Stratiformator vulcanicus: one gene and its partner. The protein of the gene in region 1 interacts with the protein of each later gene in a pairwise test. Links are inferred from orthologs where the notes say so. Each region holds a gene or a part of one and is shown on either strand. Other genes may lie near its edges.

Region 1 (4,483 bases):
AGGGCTCGAAGTCAGACAACTTGCTCGTACTCCATCGTGATCCCCGGTGCTTTCGCGTCCGCATCGAACCAGTGTTTGTTGACGGCACTGACTCTCACACCGAGATCAACCACTGTTACGCCGTCGCGGCTGAACCGCCGTTTCGACAACTCAACGACATTGAGTTCCGTTACGAGGCGAGATAGCCGCAATAGGAAGTCGACAGTACCGTCGTCGATGGCAAAGACGCGGAATTCGCTCTCAAACTCAACGGGCGGCATTGGCGACTCCTCATTCGGTAGAGGAATGCGAAGGTAACGATTTCTGAAGAGCATCATACGGTTCTCTCTAACCGTTTCGATCCTCCTGTCCACCGGCTAAGATCACGCCGTCCCGCCCATCCGCGTTGACGGAGCAACTGCCTGATGCCTGAGTCTCGGCCCTTTGCCCACCTGCACTGCCATACGCACTACAGCCTGCTCGACGGGATGACGCAGATCCCCGATCTGGTGCGGTCGACTAAAGAGATGGGCATGAATGCCGTGGCGATCACTGACCACGGCAATATGTATGGGGCTCGAGAGTTTTACTCGGAGTGCCGGGCGAACGACATCAACCCGATCGTCGGCATGGAAGCGTATATCGCACCACGTTCACGCAAAGAGAGGGGGGGCGCCAGCCGGGTCAAAGAAGCGAGCTTTCACCTCACACTGTTGGCGATGAATCGGCAGGGCTTCCAGAATTTGGTGAAGCTCTCGTCGCTCGCCTATCTGGAAGGCTTCTATTATAAGCCGCGGATCGACAAAGAGATTCTCGAAGAGATGGGCGAGGGGTTGATCTGCCTGTCGGGCTGTGCGGCGGGCGAGCTGTCGCATTACATCCTCGGCGAGCGGCAGGACGAAGCGACGGAGCTCGTCCGCTGGTATGAGCGGGTCTTCGGCGACCGCTTCTACATGGAAATTCAAGACAGCGGCACCGAGATTCAACGCATGTGTAAGGAGGGGACGGTCGACCTCGCCCAAAAGCTCGGCTTCCCGCTCGTCGCCACGAATGATGCCCACTACCTCTGTGAGCACGATGCCAACGCGCATGACGTCTTACTATGCGTGAACACGCACGCGCAACGCGGCGATACGAATCGCATGAAAATGGAGACGGAACAATTCTTCGTCCGCTCTCCCGAAGACATGTACGCCGCCTTTCCGGGCTTCGAGGACGCCGTCGCCCGAAGTCAGGAAATCGCCGATCGCTGTGACATTCAGCTTGAAGAGAACCCGAAGTATTACCCGGTCTTCACGCCGCCGGATCAGAAGACAGACACCGAATACCTCCGCGAAGTCTGCGAAGAAGCGCTCGTATGGCGATACGGCGAGGGCTACGACCAGAAGTATCAGGACCGGCTCGATCTTGAACTCGGCGTGATCGAGCATATGGGCTATTCGAGCTACTTCTTAATTGTGTGGGACTTCGTTCAATTCGCGAAGAAGAACGATATTCCCTGCACGGCTCGCGGATCGGCTTCCGGGGCGATCGTTACCTATCTCTTAGGCTTAAGTGACCACTGTCCGATTGAATTCGGACTGCTGTTTGAACGATTCTTGGATAAGAGCCGCAAAGAGCCGCCCGATATCGATATCGATTTCTGTCGAGACCGTCGGCAGCTCGTCATCGATTACACGAAAGAGAAATACGGCGAGCAGTGCGTTGCGCAAATCGGCACCTTCGGCACATTAAAAGCAAAGGCAGTCGTCCGCGATGTCGGCCGTGCCCTCGGTGTGCCGCTGCCGCGCGTCAATGAAATTGCGAAAATGGTCCCGGATACACTGGGGATTAAATTAAAAGATGCGGTCAACGAGACGGCCGAACTGAAGCAGGCTTATGACAGTGATCCGCAAATTAAAGAGCTGATCGAGATCGCATATCGGCTCGAAGGCCTTGCCCGCAGCGCCGGAACACACGCGGCGGGCGTGGTGGTCGCCGACCAGCCATTAATGGAGTTGCTGCCGCTGCAGGTGATCACGGGCAAGGCAGACATCATCACGCAATGGGATGGCCCCACCGTCGAAGACGCCGGCCTTCTTAAGATGGACTTTCTCGGCCTGCGGAACCTGACGATTCTCGACAAAGCCGTGAAAAATGTGAAGCAGCACCGCGGTGTTGAAATCGTGCCGCACCTGCTTCCGCTTGAAGATGAACAGACTTACCAACTTCTCCAACGGGGCGAGACGAAAGGCATCTTCCAGTTAGAGTCGGGAGGAATGCGCGACCTACTGACAAAAATGAAGCCCGACTCGTTTAACGATATCATCGCCACCAGCGCGCTGTACCGTCCCGGCCCGCTTGAGGGCGGGATGGTGATGGATTACGTCAACGTGAAGAACGGCCGACAGGAACCGGCCAAGGTCCATCCTCTTGTCGACGAGGTCCTGGAAGAGACCTACGGCGTGATGGTGTACCAGGAACAGGTGATGCAGATTCTGAACCGCGTCGGCGGTCTGGAACTGGCCAGTGCGTATCGCTGCATTAAGGCGATCTCAAAGAAAAAATTAAAAATTATCGCCGACTTCCGAGAGGAATATGTCAGCGGAGCAAAAAAGCAGGGGATTGACGAAAGAGTCGCGGTCGACCTGTTTGAATTGATTGAGAAGTTCGCGGGCTACGGTTTTAACAAATCACACAGCACGGCTTATGCGGCGATTGCGTATCAGACGGCTTACCTGAAGGCTCATTATCCCGAAGAGTTTATGGCCGCACTGCTCTCCTGCGGGATGGAGAGTAGCGATCGAATTAATGAGCACGTCGACGATGCGCGACGGATGAAGATCGAAGTGCTGCCGCCCGATGTGAATACGTCTGACGTCGAGTTCAGCGTAGTCGTCGTCGACAAAGGGGCGGAAGGCGAACGCCGGGTGATCACATTCGGCATGGGGGCCATCAAGGGCATCGGCGAAAACGTGGTGCAAGCGATCGTCGACGAACGGACGGCAAACGGCCCATTCACAGACATTTTTGATTTGACGGAGCGAGTCGACCCGAAGGTGCTAACGAAAGGCATGTTGGAGATTCTTGTGAAAGCCGGCGCTCTCGATTCACTTGGAGGAACGCGGGCTCAATATTTTCTGGTCGTCGAACGAGCCGTCCAGGCGTCGATTCAGCGAGCCAAGGACAAAGCCGCCGGTCAGAAGAACCTGTTTGGTGGCGACGACGAGCCGGACGGGGAAGAAGAAACGGCGTCCATGTCCCTGCCCGAAACGCCCGACTGGGGCCGGGCGCAGAAGCTCGCGGCCGAGAAAGAAGTCCTCGGGTTCTACCTCACATCCCACCCACTCGCTGAAGCGGGGGATCGAGTCAAGAAATACTCCACGCACGACATTAAGCACCTGGCGGACCTTGATGACGGAGCCGAAGTGCTGATCGGCGGCATGGTCGGCGCAATCAAGTATGCCCAAACCAAAAAACCCAGTCGCAACGGACATTCCAAGTACGTCAACTTCGACTTCGAAGACGAGTCAATGACCGTCCGCTGCATCATGTGGCCGGAAGAATTCCACCGATACGGCGAACAGGTGAAGGCCGAGGAAATCTTCTACCTGCGTGGTCGGGTGGACCGACGGGGTCGAGAGCCGAACATTATCGTCAACAAATTGCTGACGCTTGATGATGCCGAGCGGGAATTCACGGCGCAGGTCGTCGTGCGTTTCCGCAAAGGGCTACATGAGCAGCGGCAATTGACCGCCGCTCGCGACGCCTTGCAACGATTTCCCGGTGAGACCGACATTGTGATCCTTGTCGAATCGGCCGACCCGGCCGACCCTGATGCGGTCGTTCGATATCGATTGATGACCCCCGGCTATCTGCGGGTCACCGCGAATGCGATGCTGCGAAGGGAACTGACGGACATCCTCGGCGAGGAATTTGTGCGATTTCATTCGCCATCGAAACGTCGCGTGAGCGACTCGGGTAGCAATGGGCAGGGACGCACGGGCGATGCAGCCTGACGCGATCTTCACACGAAATCGCCCCGGACCTACCATACCCGCAGTCAATCGAAATCGCCGTTCGGACTGGGCCATATGTCAGAGACGCAGACACCACCACGCACGCGGGACGAGGAACCAGTTTCTGCAGGCCTCGGCCGTTCGATAACGGGTGTCATAACGCGTTCGGCGTTGGTGGCCGGGCTGCTCATCGGAATCGTCGGGCTGGTCGCCAATGCGTGGATGACCGACCGGTCGACACCCGAAGTCGCAGATGTCGGCCGCGACTTGATCGTTGCCCCCGAAATCGTGCCCTCCAATACCGGCGCGGCCTCGACTCGCGCAGAAACTGATGACGAAAATCCGCTCGCACGATTGGATGCGAGTGACAACGAACTTCCTGAAGTCCCGTCTCAGCCGCGGAATATTGATCCTGACGCTGCGTTGATTGAAGCCGCGATCGGAGTCTGGACGCAGGAGAATACGGGCACGCGGACGTTGACCGTCGCGCCGGACGGGACGGCAAC
Region 2 (3,158 bases), 740 kb from region 1 along the record:
AGAGATGGCGAAGACTTCCAAGAGAATGAAAAACCTGCGGCAGAAGGCCGAAGAGGTGGGCACCGTCTCCCTCGCCGATGCCGTCTCCGCTCTGCTGGGATTGCAGGGCCAACTTCCCAAGAACGTTCCGCCGGCGAAGCCTGATCAGGTGGTCGAATTGGCGGTTCGACTCGGGATCGACGCCAAGCAAGATGAGCAACGCGTCCGCGGGGCGATCGTGCTGCCGCACGGCATCGGCAAGTCGCAGCGGGTCATCGTTTTCGCGCAAGGTGACAACGTTGCGGTCGCTGAGGGGGCAGGGGCGGATAAGGTTGGCGGCAAGGAATTGGCCGACGAAATTAAGGGCGGTTGGCTCGACTTTGACGTCGCCATTGCCACTCCGGACATGATGGGCGTCGTCGGTCCGCTCGGTCGCGTGCTTGGCCCCCGCGGATTGATGCCGTCGCCCCGGGCAGGAACCGTCACGCCGAACGTCGCTGACGCCGTGCGCGAGTACAAGGCGGGTAAGGTCGAATTCAAAAACGACAAGGGCGGAGTCGTGCATTGCGTCATCGGACGTATGACGTTCGAGCCGGAGCAATTGGTCGGCAATGCCGAAGCCATTCTAAAGCATATCGAGTCAGCTAAGCCTTCGGCTCAAAAAGGCATCTATATGCGGAGCGTCACCGTGACCGCGACCCAGATGCCGGGGATTTCGGTCGCGCTATAGGCGGCCTGTTTCATGGTAATAAATATTCCTTCGCAAAATTGAGCTTGGGGCGGGTCGACCGAACCGGTTCTGTTCGACCAGCCTCTCGGAGAGAATGATGAGTAAAGTCATCAAAGGCATGATAATCGAGGATATCGTCGATCGCCTCGACGGCGCGACCGATTTGCTCGTCGTAGACAGTTCCGCCCTCGACGCGAACACGCAGAATTCGTGGCGAAGGTCTCTTCAGGAAAAAGAGATCAGCGCCCTTTCGGTGCGGAACACGCTGGCGCGGCGGGCGTTGGAGCGGGTCGGCGTCAGCGGGATTGATCCCGTGCTGGAAGGCCCGTCGACGCTCGTGTACGGCGGCCAGGATATTGTCGCCCTCTCGAAAGAGATCACGAAGTGGGCGAAAGATATCGAGAAGCTGCATATCAAAGGCGGCTCTGTCGAAGGGCAGTCGCTAGACGAAGCCGGCGTCGTGGCTCTGAGCAAGAGCCCGAGCCGGGAAGAAATTCTGTCGAAGATCTCAGGGCAGATTCTCTCTCCTGGAGCCAACCTCTCGGCGGCGATGCTCGGGATCGGCGGCACTCTGGCAGGTCAAATTAAACAGATTGCAGATAAAGACGACGCGGAAGGCGAGGCCGAAACGGCCTGAGCCGGCTGCGGCGAGACATTTTCAATCGTCGGGCGTGGGGCTCCGGCGGATGTTTTACTCGAAGGCTTCACCCGGAGCCCACTCAACACTAAGGGGAATTGACTATGGCGACTGACGCACCCGTGCAGGAATTCAGCGACGTGACCAAGGAACTCGGCGACAAGATCGTCGGCCTGACCTTGCTCGAAGCGAAGAATCTTTCGGACTACCTCAAGGAGGTTCATGGCATCGAGCCGGCTGCCGGAGGTGCCGTGATGGCGGTTGCCCCTGGAACGGGCGATGGCGGCCCCGCTGAAGCGGCCGAAGAAAAGACCGACTTCGATGTCATGCTGACCGACATCGGCGGCGAAAAGATCAAGATGATCAAAGTCGTTCGCGGTGCGACCGGCCTTGGGCTCAAAGAAGCCAAAGAGCTCGTCGAAAGTGCTCCGAAGGCGATCAAAGAGGGCATTCCGAAAGAAGATGCCGAAAAGCTCGTCAAGGAAATCGAAGATGCGGGCGGCAAAGCCGAACTCAAATAGGTTCGGTCTCGCCGATCGGTTATCGCTGTCAACCGAGCGCGACGGGCAAGGTGCGTGCCATTTTGCCCGTCGCTGCTTGACTTTTCAGTGAAGTCGATCAAAATCGGTTCGGGTAGCGACGGTTCTCCGCGTCTTCGGGTGGGTTTGAGGTCGATTTGTCGACTCACCGCTGCAGGTTTTGTTTCGGCATCAGCCGGCTAAGATCACTGGGGTTGCTTCTGCAACCCTCGGGGTGGATGGGACATTCTGTCCGCAATATCTGCAACTGCATTGCCCGCTACATCGCCGATTGCTCTGTTCGAGACACTTGTTCCCGCTCTCCGGCTGGTGCGCTGACTGCTCGTGCAGTCGGCACCAATAAAATAGGCTCCGTTTTCGCAGCCGGCGAAACGCGTCCGTCGCCTCTTTCGCTCCGAACTCACCGACACCGACGTCGTGCTCATCAGGTAAATATCGCATGCCGATCCCAGCGACACGGATTCAGTATTTTGACGACAAGCGGAATTTCGGCAGTATCGATTCCGACTTTGAACTCTCCGATCTGACGAAGATTCAAACTGTTTCGTTCGATCGATTCTTGCAACTGGATATCTCGTCGCGAGAGCGGAAAGACCAAGGTCTCGAAGAGATCTTGCGCGAGGTGTTCCCGGTCGAAAGTTACGACGGCCAGTACAAGCTGGAGTACGTGAAGTACGAGCTTGGAAAGCCCCGTTATTCGCCCGAAGAGTGTCGCCAACTCCGGCTCACCTACGGCCGGCCGTTCCGCGTTTGGATGCGGCTCGTCAAAGAGCAGCCGATCGAGGAAGAGGTCTATCTGGGCGACATTCCGATTATGATCGGCGGCGGTGAATTCATCGTCAACGGGGCCGAGCGATGCGTCGTGAGCCAGTTGCACCGCTCACCGGGCGTCGATTTCATCCTCAGCAGCGAGCCCGGGGACGCGAAGACGAATCACTCGTGCCGGGTGATCCCGGAGCGCGGCAGTTGGATCGAGTTCCTCGTCAGCAAAAAGCAGACGCTGCAGGTTCGTATCGATCAGAGCGGTAAGTTCTCGGCGATGACGCTGCTGCGAGCGATGGATCCGAATTTCAGTACCGACCGCGCACTCGTGGAGTTATTTCACAAAGTCAAAGATACCAAGGTCGGGGGAGCCGCGTTCGTTGAGGAGATCACCGGCAAGTATGCCGCCGAAGACATCGTCTATCCCGCCGGGCACGAGCGCGAAGGCGAGATCATTCTCGAATGCGGGCACGTCATTTCGCAGAAGATCGCCGAGGAAATCTCTGAGTCG

Evidence for each region.
Region 2: the proteins of dnaE (region 1) and rplL interact in binary tests that used the Escherichia coli proteins (3 or more experiments, as listed by UniProt). The link is inferred for Stratiformator vulcanicus from one-to-one orthologs.

Annotation. Positions count from the first base shown.
Region 1 is NZ_CP036268.1:2,927,576-2,932,058, forward strand. The notes cover bases 11-4,177. They hold dnaE (DNA polymerase III subunit alpha), read left to right. Parts: upstream 11-404; coding sequence 405-3,977; downstream 3,978-4,177. Other genes in these bases: Pan189_RS11480 (hypothetical protein), read right to left, coding at 12-260; Pan189_RS11490 (hypothetical protein), read left to right, coding at 4,053-4,177. In the rest of the region: more of Pan189_RS11490, read left to right, coding at 4,178-4,483. UniProt on the Escherichia coli protein: DNA polymerase III is a complex, multichain enzyme responsible for most of the replicative synthesis in bacteria. This DNA polymerase also exhibits 3' to 5' exonuclease activity. The alpha chain is the DNA polymerase catalytic subunit.
Region 2 is NZ_CP036268.1:2,189,895-2,193,052, forward strand. What follows is about bases 317-3,158. They hold rplL (50S ribosomal protein L7/L12), read left to right. Parts: upstream 317-1,450; coding sequence 1,451-1,867; downstream 1,868-3,158. Other genes in these bases: rplA (50S ribosomal protein L1), read left to right, coding at 317-709; rplJ (50S ribosomal protein L10), read left to right, coding at 807-1,346; rpoB (DNA-directed RNA polymerase subunit beta), read left to right, coding at 2,325-3,158. Outside these bases: more of rplA, read left to right, coding at 5-316. UniProt on the Escherichia coli protein: The binding site for several of the GTPase factors involved in protein synthesis (IF-2, EF-Tu, EF-G and RF3). Is thus essential for accurate translation.